DNA from 3 places in the Staphylococcus ureilyticus genome. Region 3 is predicted to be linked to each of the others. Evidence: riboswitches for the same ligand, from Rfam matches in the RefSeq annotation. Region 3 holds a riboswitch; each other region holds the start of a gene.
The links. A riboswitch is a leader RNA that binds a small molecule or an ion and turns the genes downstream of it on or off. The one in region 3 is predicted to bind S-adenosylmethionine.
Positions count from the first base shown of each region.

Region 1 (4,462 bases), 600 kb from region 3:
CGCAGTATTAGGGGATAAAGTAACGGTAGGTTTTAAAGAGGAACAATACAAGGAAACTTGGTTGTAAACACACATGCTTTTGCAATTCATTTTTAACAACTTTTGAAAAAAATGTTATATACTTCAGAAAAGTTTTGTGCGATGAATTGTAAAACATGAGAAGTATTGTAAAATCAATTAAATAGTTGATTGTAAGCCTTTCATATGGCATCATGAATATGTAAAAACATTTAGGAGGGGATTCTCGTGGCAGTACCAAGCGAATTAAAATATTCTAAAGAACATGAATGGGTAAAAATTGAAGGAAATACAGTAACAATTGGTATCACTGAGTATGCGCAAAGTGAATTAGGTGATATCGTATTCGTTGAATTGCCTGAAACTGATGACGATATTGATGAAGGTGAATCTTTTGGCAGTGTTGAATCAGTGAAAACAGTTTCAGAACTTTATGCACCTGTTTCAGGAAAAGTTGTAGAAACAAATGATGAACTAGAAGATAGTCCAGAATTCGTTAATGAATCACCATACGAAAAAGCATGGATGGTTAAAGTTGAGTTAAGCGATGAAAGTCAATTAGACGAGTTAATGTCAGCTGACCAATATTCTGAAATGATCGGTGAATAATATGAAATCAAACTCCACGATACGATATATCATGGAGTTTTTATTTTTCTATAACAAAAGATTAAATTTCACTTGAATATATTAATTGATTTTGAAGTATCAAAAACATTAAAAAGTTCAATGGTGACAAATGAATGGTTCAATTATAAGATTTTAATAAGAAACTATAATAAATGTTTATGTTGATAATGTATGGTGTAGAACTAAATATAAAATTGAATTTACTATCACATTTAGAGGTGACTGTCATGGCGATATTAAACCAAGTTATAATTGTCGAAGGTAAAACAGACAAGAAACGGGTGAAGCAGGTGATTGACCAACCGATTGAAATCATTTGTACAAACGGTACTATGGGAATTGATAAGTTAGATGAGATGATAGAATCGTTATACGACAAGCAAGTTTATGTGCTTGCGGATGCAGATGATGAAGGTGAAAAGATACGTAAATGGTTCAAAAAATATTTAAGTGAAAGTAAACATATTCGCATAGAGAAACAATATGGTGAAGTAGCGAGATGCCCTAAAGCCTATTTGTCAAAAGTGTTAGCAAAACATGGTTTTATAGTGAAAGATGAAGAAAAAGTAGCAAAAGCCAAATTAGATTATATTGCTGAAAGGGTCAGTTTATTAACATGAATGTAAAGAATGAAACGCGTGTTAATGTTTTCGAACACGTAGATAAAGAGAAATATCTAATTTTTGGTTATACGCCAACTTGTGGCACATGTAAAGTGTCAGAACGCATGTTAGATATTGCGAATGAAATTTTAAAATTACCAATTACTAAAATAGATTTAAATTTTCATCCTGATTTTAGTCAACAACATGAGATACAATCGGTACCGATACTTATGCTTATGTCTAAAGGTGAAGAACAAAAAAGAATTTATGCATTTCAATCAGTGCCTTATTTGTTAGAAAATTTAAAATAATTATTGACGAATCTTTAGTACAATGGTAGGATTATGGATAATTAAATAATGTACTCTTATCACGAGAGGTGGAGGGATGTGCCCTATGAAGCCCGGCAACCGTCTGTAATAGAAATGGTGCCAATTCACATAAAGTAGATAAACTTTAGAAGATGAGAGAAGCGACATTGCTTTCTCTATTCTTCAGTGAAAAGAGAAAGCATTTTTTAATTGAATGAGCAATACAAGGAGGAAACGACAATGATTGAATTAAATCAAATCGTTAAGAGATACAAGACGAAAAAACACGATGTGTTAGCAGTAGATCATGTTGATTTAAGTATTCAATCAGGCTCGATTTTTGGTGTGGTTGGTTTTTCAGGTGCAGGTAAAAGTACTTTGATAAGACTTTTAAATAATCTTGAACAACCAACTTCAGGAGATGTCATCATTGATGGAGATACGATTGGGAAATTATCAAAATCAGAATTGAGAAAAAAACGTCAAAAAGTGAGCATGATTTTTCAACATTTTAATCTATTGTGGTCACGTAATGTTTTAAATAATATTACTTTTCCATTAGAAATTGCTGGTGTATCACGCAATGAAGCCAAAAAAAGAGCGATTGAACTGGTGGAATTGGTAGGACTAAAGGGTAGAGAAAACGCTTATCCATCAGAGTTATCGGGTGGACAAAAGCAACGTGTAGGTATTGCCCGTGCGTTAGCAAATGAACCTAATGTTTTACTTTGCGATGAAGCTACAAGTGCGTTAGATCCGCAAACAACGGATGAAATACTAGAATTATTGTTAAAAATTAAAGAAGAAAGAAATTTAACAATAGTTATTATCACACATGAAATGCAGGTCATAAGACGTATTTGTGATGAAGTGGCAGTAATGGAAAATGGTCGCGTCATTGAACAAGGACAAGTGTCAAATGTTTTCGAAAATCCACAGCATGAAGTAACAAAACGCTTTGTGAAAGAGGACTTAAATGATGAGTTTGATGAGTCTATTTCTGAATTAATCGAATTAGATGAAACTGCTTATATCGTACGATTGAATTTTACAGGAAATAATACAACTGAACCATTGGTATCATACATAACAAAGACACATAATATAGATGTTAATATTCTTGAAGCAAATATTAAGCATACTAAGGATGGTGCTCTAGGATTTTTAGTATTACATTTATTAGATGTGAATTCTGAAAAATTCGAAAAGTTCAAAAATGATTTAGCAGCACAACATGTTTCTGTGGAGGTGTTAAAGCATGGGTAGTTCATTCGGCGAGATTCTACAGGAAATGCTAACAATGCCTAATGTAAGTTGGGATGAAGTTTGGTTAGCTACATATGAAACAATTTATATGACATTGATTTCTACAATATTTGCTTTTATTTTTGGTTTGATACTTGGTGTGCTTTTATTCTTATCTGCTAAAAGCCAATCACCAGTAGCTAGAGTGTTTTACAGTGTCGTATCGTTTATTGTGAATTTATTCAGAGCAATACCATTCATTATTTTAATTTTACTACTTATACCATTTACGAGTTTAGTACTTGGAACAATTAGTGGTCCAACAGGTGCTTTACCTGCACTAATTATCAGTGCAGCACCATTCTACGCCAGATTAGTGGAAATTGCTTTTAAAGAAATAGACAAGGGTGTTATAGAAGCGGCTTGGTCAATGGGAGCTACAACATGGACAGTAGTTAAGAAAGTGTTGTTACCTGAAGCTATGCCAGCATTAATATCTGGAATAACTGTAACAGCAATAGCATTAGTAGGATCTACTGCAGTAGCTGGTGTGATTGGAGCTGGAGGTCTGGGTAACTTAGCATACCTAACTGGCTTCACACGAAACCAAAACGATGTCATATTCGTTTCTACAATTTTAATCTTAATTATTGTTTTTATCATCCAATTTATTGGAGATCAAGTTACTAATAAAATAGATAAACGTTAAGTTAAAGGGGACAATTATATGAAAAAATTATTTAGTTTAGCTTCAATCATCGCTTTAGCATTAGTATTAGCTGCTTGTGGTAATGGCGGCGGAGGTAAAGATAAGACAATTACAGTTGGCGCTTCTCCGGCACCACATGCTGAAATATTAGAAAAAGCAAAACCAATTCTAAAAGATAAAGGTTATGACTTAAAAATTAAAACGATTAACGATTATACAACACCTAACAAATTATTAGATAAAGGTGAGTTAGATGCAAACTTCTTTCAACATACGCCTTATCTAAATACTGAAAAGAAAGACAAAAACTATAAAATTGAGTCAGCAGGAAATGTACATTTAGAACCTATGGCTGTTTACTCAAAGAAATATAAAAGTTTAAAAGAATTACCAAAAGGTGCTACTGTTTATGTTTCAAACAACCCTGCAGAAGAAGGACGTTTCTTAAAATTCTTCTCTGACGCTGGATTAATTAAAATTAAAAAAGGTGTTAAAACTGAAGATGCTAAATTTGATGACATCGTAGAAAATAAAAAAGATATCAAATTTAATAATAAACAATCGGCAGAATACTTACCTAAGATTTATCAAAAAGAAGATGCTGACGCAGTAATCATCAATTCAAACTTCGCAATTGATCAAAAATTAAGTCCTAAAAATGATTCAATTGTTTTAGAAAAAGCAAAAGATAATCCATATGCTAACTTGATTGGTGTAAAAGAAGGCCATAAAGACGACAAAAAAATTAAAGCGTTGATGGATGTATTACAGTCTAAAGAAATTAAAGATTACATCAATAAAAAATATGACGGAGCCGTAGTACCAGCAAAATAATGTTATATTATGCAAAGAATCCTTTAACCGCAATGGTTTTAGGATTCTTTTTGTTTGGTTTTAATTAGAAAAAGGGCATAAAAAGGGCAGTGTGTGCAAATTATCGAATT
Region 1 covers NZ_CP094825.1:612,427-616,888, forward strand. The annotation lists gene MUA21_RS02995 (arsenate reductase family protein) at 1-67, shown strand, start outside; gene gcvH (glycine cleavage system protein GcvH) at 247-627, shown strand; gene MUA21_RS03005 (toprim domain-containing protein) at 876-1,268, shown strand; gene MUA21_RS03010 (thioredoxin family protein) at 1,265-1,564, shown strand; SAM riboswitch class I at 1,618-1,723, shown strand; gene MUA21_RS03015 (methionine ABC transporter ATP-binding protein) at 1,805-2,830, shown strand; gene MUA21_RS03020 (methionine ABC transporter permease) at 2,823-3,518, shown strand; gene MUA21_RS03025 (MetQ/NlpA family ABC transporter substrate-binding protein) at 3,537-4,352, shown strand.
Region 1: linked by a shared signal. The riboswitch ahead of MUA21_RS03015 (methionine ABC transporter ATP-binding protein) and the one ahead of metX (homoserine O-acetyltransferase MetX) in region 3 are both predicted to bind S-adenosylmethionine.

Region 2 (4,462 bases), 1.1 Mb from region 3:
AAATGTTACAAATTCCAAATTTAAACTCCCCTTTACTATTAAACTATCTATAATAATAATCAAATTTATCAAACAATTAAATTAAAATGCCTAAATTTTAAATAATTTGTCTAAATAAATTACTTATATACTTAGATATAGACTTTTAACAAATAGCTATAGTCATAACCTTCTAAAAAATTCGATTCTTTTCCTAAACCAAAAACAGATTTCTTAAGTTATTTTAATCCCATTGTTAAATGATATATACATATATTGGTATTATATAGAATTAGAATAACATTAATAAATAGCAATTTAGATACATATATTTTGATAGGCAAATCAAACCAGATAATTTATATTAAAGTTTGCTCGTAGAAAAGTAAGTTCACACTTATAAAATACAAGTAAAAAAGCCCATAAATAAATTTTCGAAAAAATTCATTTATGAGCTATTATAACAAGATTTATATTCTTGATACTTAATTAGTTAAATGTTTCAATTTCATCCATCACACGTTGTAAATCTTCAACATTGTACTGGATACGACCATGAAAAACAAACTTATTAAAGTATTCATCAAGTTGTTCTGGTCCAACTAGCACTTTAGAATTAGTACTTTGTGCATAATTTGAAATTGTCACAGCACCTTCATCTTTAGGATTAAAATAAAGAATTGATGTCGGTGTGAATTTCAAGTTTAATTCTGTTTGTAATTCACCAGCTAGTTTTTCAATTTCATTTAAATAATTCGTATAATTTACAAATGATAAAGAATCTTTGTCATCATTTTGGTCCATAACTAAGGTTTGTGCCGTTTGTTTGTCAAGGTTTAACGTTTCAAACACTTGCTCCATCATCGGTTGTTCTTTGAATTGGTTATCATTAATGCCATTAAATACATGACCTTTTAACAACTGTGAATCTATGAGATAGAGTCCAGTACGTGTGAGTACTAAATGACTTATACGGCGTATATCACTAAAGTTATTTTTCGGTAAGAAAATATTTGCCATGATATGCATATCTTCTGGACGAATACGTTTTTCATTAACTAAGCGTTCACGAATACCAATTAATCTCATATCCGTTACATACTCACTTTTATTTTTAGAGAAAAGTTTTAATGCATCTATTTCTTGCTCTTTTGCATTTACTGTAGCTTCATAGTCCTCTTTTTGTTTAGTAACTTGCTTTTTATTTTCAATTCTTTCTTTTTCTAACTCTTCATCATGTTCATCGCTAAGTTTTTGTTCTCTTGTTTTGTATTGCTCCTCAATGGTCTGCTGTGCTTTTTTCTTACTTTTCAAAGCAACTAAAAATAAGATCAAACAAATAACTGCTACGACAATTGCCACGATTAGTCCAATTTCCATCGGGCCAAATGAATTCATAACAACAACGCTCCTTTATGTGTTCAGTAACTTAATTATAATAGATATGAGTTCATCATTCGATAGTAAAGTTTAAAAAAATTAATTACGTCATGCTTATATTTCTACGCTATCTTTTAATAAATTTACTTTATCTAATTTTTCCCAAGGTAACAGTATATCTGTTCTTCCAAAGTGTCCATATGCTGCCGTTTGTTTATATATTGGATGTTTTAAATCTAACATTTTAATAATGCCTGCTGGTCTTAAATCAAAGTGAGTTCTAACTGCTTCTACTAGTTCTGTTTCACATACTTTTCCTGTTCCAAAAGTATCTATTGCAATCGATACTGGTTCAGCCACTCCAATGGCATATGCGAGTTGAACTTCACATTTATCCGCTAAATCAGCTGCTACAATATTTTTGGCTACATAACGCGCAGCATAAGTAGCTGAACGATCTACTTTTGTAGGATCTTTACCGCTAAAGCAACCTCCTCCATGACGTGCATAACCACCGTATGTATCTACGATAATTTTACGGCCTGTTAAACCAACATCACCCTGAGGCCCGCCAATTACAAATCGTCCAGTTGGATTAATATAGAATCTTGTATTATCGTCAATTAATCCTTCCGGTACTGTTGGGTATATGACATGTTCTTTGATGTCAGCTTGAATTTGTTCTAAAGTAATGTCTTCCATATGTTGAGCTGAAACGACAATTGTATCTATACGATGTGGTTTATCTAGTTCATCATATTCCACCGTTACTTGAACTTTTCCATCTGGGCGCAAGTATTTTAAAATACTATCTTTTCGCACATCTGATAATCGTTTAGCTAATTGATGAGATAAAAATATTGGTAACGGCATATAAGTATCCGTTTCGTTTGTCGCATAACCAAACATTAAACCTTGGTCACCTGCACCAGTTGCTTCAATTTCTTCTTCTGATAAATTATCACGATATTCTAATGCATTATCGACGCCTTGTGCGATATCAGGCGATTGCTCGTCAATAGCTGTTAATATTGCCATCGTTTGACTATCGTAACCATATTTAGCACGTGTATACCCGATGTTTTTAATTGTTTCTCTTACAACTTTAGGGATATCTACATATGTAGCTGTAGAAATTTCTCCTGAAATTAATGCCATACCCGTAGTCACGGTAGTTTCACAAGCAACCCGCGCATGAGGATCATCTTTCAATATTTCGTCTAAAATTGCATCAGACACTTGGTCAGCGATTTTATCTGGGTGCCCTTCTGTAACCGATTCTGAAGTAAATAATCTTCTATTATAAGTCATAAATTAACTTGCTCCTTTGTCTTTGATTACGAAAATTCTCTTTTATTGAGCTCATTAAAAAAAGCCTTCTTCACTATATGAATAGAGAGAAGGCCCTTATACGTCCATTCGCTCTTATCGTTCAGACGCTATTTGTCCGCAAACGGTTTGGCACCTTTCTTCGTTGTAAGAAGAGGTTGCTGGGCTTCATTGGGTCCATGTCCCTCCGCCACTCAGGATAAGAGAATCCGTTAATCACTATAGTACCGAAACTAAGTACTAATGTCAATTTGATATTTATTTAAATTACTTTAAAAATGGTGTGGACTAATCAATCATATGTGTTATACTCTGTAATTGTAAAGGCTTACATTAATTTAATAGCGTTGGAGGGATATAGTATGGCGGTAGATACATACACTTACACAAAAAAAGTTCAAAACATTTTGGACAAGAAGTCTTCATTATTTCAACAATCTACAACACAGTTGTATAAGAAAATTCTTAATAATAATGAAGGAGAACTAACCGAACTAGGTGCAATTAACGCTAAAACGGGTAAATACACTGGTCGTTCACCGAAAGATAAGTTTATTGTTAATGAACCATCATACAGAGATGATATTGATTGGGGAAATATCAATCAACCTATTGAAGAAGACACATTTTTAAAATTATATGATAAAGTATTAAATTATTTAAATGAAAAAGATGAATTATATGTATTTAAAGGCTATGCAGGTAGCGATAAAGATTCACAACTCAAACTAACGGTTGTCAACGAATTGGCTTGGCATAATCTCTTCGCACAAAATATGTTTATTCGTCCTGAAACAAAAGAAGAAGCAGAAGAAATTAAATCTGACTTTACGATTGTATCAGCACCCTATTTTAAAGCTGATCCAAATATAGATGGTACAAATTCAGAAACATTTATTATTACTTCATTTAAACATAAGGTCATTTTAATCGGCGGTACTGAATACGCTGGTGAGATGAAAAAAGGTATTTTCTCCGTAATGAACTACTTACTGCCTAAAGATAATATAATGAGTATGCACTGCTCCGCAAACGTTGGTGAAAAAGGTGATGTAGCTCTATTTTTTGGACTTTCTGGTACAGGAAAAACAACACTTTCAGCAGATTCAACTCGAAAATTAATCGGTGATGATGAACACGGTTGGAATGAAAATGGTATCTTTAATATCGAAGGTGGATGTTACGCAAAAGCAATCAACCTTTCTTACAAAAAAGAACCTCAAATATATGAAGCAATTAAATACGGTACAATTTTAGAAAATGTTGTTGTAGATGAAGAAGGCGATGTCGACTTTGATGACAACTATTACACTGAAAATACAAGAGCCGCTTATCCAATCAACCATATAGAAAATATCGTTACACCTTCCAAAGCAGCACATCCAAATACGATTATTTTCCTTACTGCTGATGCTTTTGGCGTTTTACCTCCTATCTCAAAACTTAGCAAAGATCAAGCGATGTATCACTTTTTAAGTGGATTCACAGCTAAACTTGCAGGAACAGAAAGAGGTATTACTGAACCAGAGCCATCTTTCTCAACATGTTTCGGCTCACCTTTCTTACCTTTACATGCTAAAGTTTATGCAGATTTACTAGGCGACTTAATTGATAAACATGATGTGGATGTTTATTTAGTGAATACCGGTTGGACTGGTGGTAAATATGGTACAGGACGCCGTATTAGTTTAAGTTATACGAGACAAATGGTTAATCAAGCAATCACTGGACAACTAAGAGATACAGAATATATTCAAGATGATATGTTTGGATT
Region 2 covers NZ_CP094825.1:1,569,275-1,573,736, forward strand. The annotation lists gene MUA21_RS07660 (aldo/keto reductase) at 1-18, opposite strand, end outside; gene MUA21_RS07665 (nuclease-related domain-containing protein) at 469-1,377, opposite strand; gene metK (methionine adenosyltransferase) at 1,474-2,670, opposite strand; SAM riboswitch class I at 2,782-2,894, opposite strand; gene pckA (phosphoenolpyruvate carboxykinase (ATP)) at 3,051-4,462, shown strand, end outside.
Region 2: linked by a shared signal. The riboswitch ahead of metK (methionine adenosyltransferase) and the one ahead of metX (homoserine O-acetyltransferase MetX) in region 3 are both predicted to bind S-adenosylmethionine.

Region 3 (4,462 bases):
CAGCAAAACCAGAATTAGTGCACACATTGAATGGAAGTGGTTTAGCAGTAGGTCGTACATTTGCTGCAATCGTAGAAAACTATCAAAATGAAGATGGTTCAGTCACTATTCCAGATGCGTTAGTACCATATATGGGTGGTAAAACAGTGATACACCCAGTTAAAGAAAAATAGAAATCGTTTAAATGAATTCATCAGCGATATTTGAGAAAGTTTAAATATTAAACTTTCAAAATAGTGGTTACAAGTTAATACTGAAGTGCAAGTAGAGGTTGAGATAAATGAATGTCTCAACCTCTCATTTTATATGAATAATGAATTATAAGGCTTTTGATTTATTAAATGGCTTAATATTTTTAAAGAAAAGAAAGGGTAGGGGAGGTGTTAAATATCCCAGTTTTCAGTTTTTTAAATTTGTAAAATGACTTATTTTATTCAAATGATAAGGGGTGAGTCTAAAATAATAACACAATATTCCGAAATCTAAAATGCTGGTTTAACGGGATTTTTAGACATCGGTAAGTCTTAGGTCATACATACATAAGTCTAAAGATGTTGGATATGTCTTTTGCTTTGTATTAAACTAGTTCTATTATTTTTATAAAATGTTTGGGAGGTGGCATGATGACAACACATCTAACTTTTAAGCAAGGTGTAAAAGAATGTGTACCGACTTTGTTAGGTTATGCTGGTGTTGGTCTTTCCTTTGGTATTGTTGCAGTGGCTTCGGGTTTCAATTTAATTGAAATTATTTTATTATGTTTACTTATTTATGCAGGCGCAGCACAATTCATTATTTGTGCATTAGTCATTGCTGGAACTCCAATTTCTGCAATTGCCTTAACGACATTTATTGTGAATTCTAGGATGTTTTTATTAAGTATGACCTTAGCACCAAGTTATAAAGGATATGGGTTTTGGAATCGTATAGCCATATCTTCTCTGATTACAGATGAAACATTTGGTGTCGCTATTACACCACATCTAAAAGGTGAAAAAATCAATGATCGTTGGCTACATGGATTAAATATCACTGCATATTTATTTTGGACATTTGCTAGTGTTGTTGGTGCTATTTTTGGTAAATACATAACGAATCCCGATGCATTTGGGTTAGATTTTGCTATTACTGCAATGTTTATATTCCTAGCTGTTTCACAATTCGATGCTATTAAGCAGTCACAAGTTAAAACATATTTAGTATTAATTGTTTGTGTAATTTTGTTAATGCTTATTTTAAGTTTCTTTATGCCTTCATACGTAGCAATCATCATAGCGTCGACAATTACTGCGGGATTAGGGGTGGTGATCGATAAATGACAACGACATTACATATGTTATTAATTATTGTTTTATGCGGTGTGGTAACGTGGTTGACACGTATTATACCGTTTATATTAATTACAAAAATCAAACTATCTGAGACAGTCGTAAAGTGGCTCTCTTTCATTCCCATTACATTATTTACTGCATTGATTGTAGACGGCGTACTAGAACAACATGAAGGCTCAATGCTTTATAGTGTTAATTTGCCGTTTTTAGTAACGATGCTTCCAACCATAATCATTGCTATCATTACAAGGAGTTTAACGATTACGATTGTCAGTGGAATTTTAATAATGGCAATTTTAAGATGGATATTTTAAAGATATTATTGAAGTGACTCCCATTATCCGTTAAAATAGTAATAATTAGAATATTTTGATAATTTTAATGAAATACTTGTTAAAATGGATATTTGATTTATGCACAGCTTTTTACAATTAAAATTAAATCTTATTTCGAGAAGCAGAGGGACTTGGCCCAATGAAGCTTCAGCAACCGACTTTAATAAGCACGGTGCTAATACCAACGATTCGCTCGAATAATAAGTATTGTAACTTCTTACTTATTATAAATAGGTGAGAAGTTTTTTTACTAAGTAGGAGGTAAATGATGACAAATTATACGGTTGATACATTAGAATTGGGACCATTTACAACTGAATCAGGTGAAACGATTTTAAATTTAAAATTACGTTATGAACATGTAGGATATGAAGGACAGCCACTTGTGCTTGTATGCCATGCACTGACTGGTAATCATTTGACCTATGGTACGGATGACAATCCTGGTTGGTGGAGAGAGATTATAGATGGGGGATACATGCCTATACATGATTATCAATTTTTAACATTTAACGTGATCGGTAGTCCGTATGGTTCCAGTTCGCCATTAACAGATGCTGATTTTCCTAAGCATTTAACATTGCGTGATATTGTCAATGCAATCGAATTAGGTATTCAAACATTAGGGTTTGATCGAATTAGTATTTTAATCGGTGGGTCTTTAGGAGGTATGCAAGCGCTGGAATTATTGTATAATCATAAATTTGAAGTAGATAAAGCAGTGATTTTAGCTGCGACTGATAAGACTTCCTCATATAGTCGTGCATTTAATGAAATTGCGAGACAGGCGATTCGATTAGATCATGGTGAAGGTATGAGCATAGCAAGGCAGCTTGGTTTCTTAACGTATCGCTCCTCCAAAAGTTATGATAGACGATTTACACCTGATCAAGTTGTAAACTACCAGAAACATCAGGGGAACAAGTTTAAAAAGCATTTTGACCCATTGAGTTATTTAAGCCTGCTAGACGTCTTAGATAGCCACGATATAGATAGAGATCGTACTGATGTAGATGAAGTGTTTGGACGTCTGGATACTAAGGTTATGACTATGGGCTTTACGGATGATTTGTTATATCCAGACGATTTAGTATATGCCACAGGTGCGCGATTTAAATATCACAAGCATTGCTTTGTGCCAGATAATGTAGGACATGATGGTTTCTTATTGAACTTTAATGATTGGGCACCTAATTTATATCATTTTTTAAAAGTTTCTAAGTTCAAAAGAAAATAACGATATGATTTATTTTAGTTCATTTTGTATGATAAGACGTCTAGGATAGTTATTTTATACTTTATGAAAGTTGAAATAACTGTTTTACTATGATGTCTTCTTTTTTTTATAGCGAGCAAAATATGAAATTTGAAGTTGGAATCAACGACGGAAATGCAATTTAAAAAGGCGTTCGTTTTCAGATATTGGCCCCGATATTGAACTTCTGACAAAAAGAATTGTCAATAATTGTATAAAAGTTTTAAAGAGGTTAAAATAATAAACATAGACAAAAATTGTATAGGAGTGGCGAATTTGTTTTCTAAAATACATACTAAAGCCACTATACTTAGTGTAATTACGTTAATTATAGTTGCTTTAGCTTTACATATATTACCGATACTTGGACTCGTGTTGAGTTTATTTGCAACAATTCCAGGTATTATTTTATGGCATAAATCTGTAGAATCTTTTGGCTTAACGGCAGTCATTACAGTTGTGCTAACTACGTTATTAGGTAATATATTCGTGTTAAGTATCATGATCCTCTTGTTCGTAGTAAGTTTTGTAGTGGGTCAATTATTAAAAGAACGAACATCAAAAGAACGTATACTATATATAACAACGACTTTTATTAGTATTATTGCATTAATTGCATTTATGGTGTTACAAGCATCAAAAAAAATATCGAGTGCTGCTTCATTAATCAAACCGATTAAAGAACAGATGTATCACATAATTTCCAGCGCTTCAGTCAACGCAGATTATAAACAAATGTTTGAAGAGGCTTTCCGCCAATCAGCAGTACAACTACCAAGTTATATAATCATTGGCGTATTTCTACTTATATTAATCAATTTAATTATCACTTTTCCAATCTTGCGTAAATTCAAAATCGCTACACCCATATTCAAACCATTATATGCTTGGCAAATGAAGCGTTCTGTCTTATGGATGTATATTATTGTATTAATTTGTGTTATGTTTTCAACGCAACCAAGTGCGTTTCAAACGATCGTCTTAAACTTTGAAATTGTGTTATCATTATGTATGTACATTCAGGGGTTAAGTGTGATTCACTTTTTCGGAAAAGCGAAATCAATGCCGCCAGCACTTACAGTGATATTAATGGTAATAGGGACAATTTTAATGCCATTAACACATATTGTGAGTCTCCTGGGATTTGTAGATTTATGTATCAATTTAAAACGTATCATTAAAAAATGATTTGAGGTGGAAAAATGAACCGTCAATCCACTAAAAAAGCGTTGATTTTACCATTTATTATTATGGTGCTCACAGCAATAGCGCTTGTCGTCGTTTGGTTTATTTTTAATCAATTGATTGCAGGTATAGCTACTGTTGTATTACTCATCATAATCGTAGGGACAGTACTAATGGTAAGACAAGCTTTACAAAAATTGGATAACTATGTAGATAATCTGAGTGGAAAAATCTCAGCAAGCAGTAATACTGCTATTAAAAGATTACCTATTGGGATGATTATCTTAGATGAAAACGAAAACATAGAGTGGATGAACCAATTTATGTCGGATCGTCTAGATCGAAATGTAATTTCT
Region 3 covers NZ_CP094825.1:14,136-18,597, forward strand. The annotation lists gene serS (serine--tRNA ligase) at 1-173, shown strand, start outside; gene MUA21_RS00055 (AzlC family ABC transporter permease) at 624-1,319, shown strand; gene MUA21_RS00060 (AzlD domain-containing protein) at 1,316-1,645, shown strand; SAM riboswitch class I at 1,773-1,873, shown strand; gene metX (homoserine O-acetyltransferase MetX) at 1,935-2,903, shown strand; gene MUA21_RS00070 (DUF2232 domain-containing protein) at 3,183-4,109, shown strand; gene MUA21_RS00075 (DHH family phosphoesterase) at 4,124-4,462, shown strand, end outside.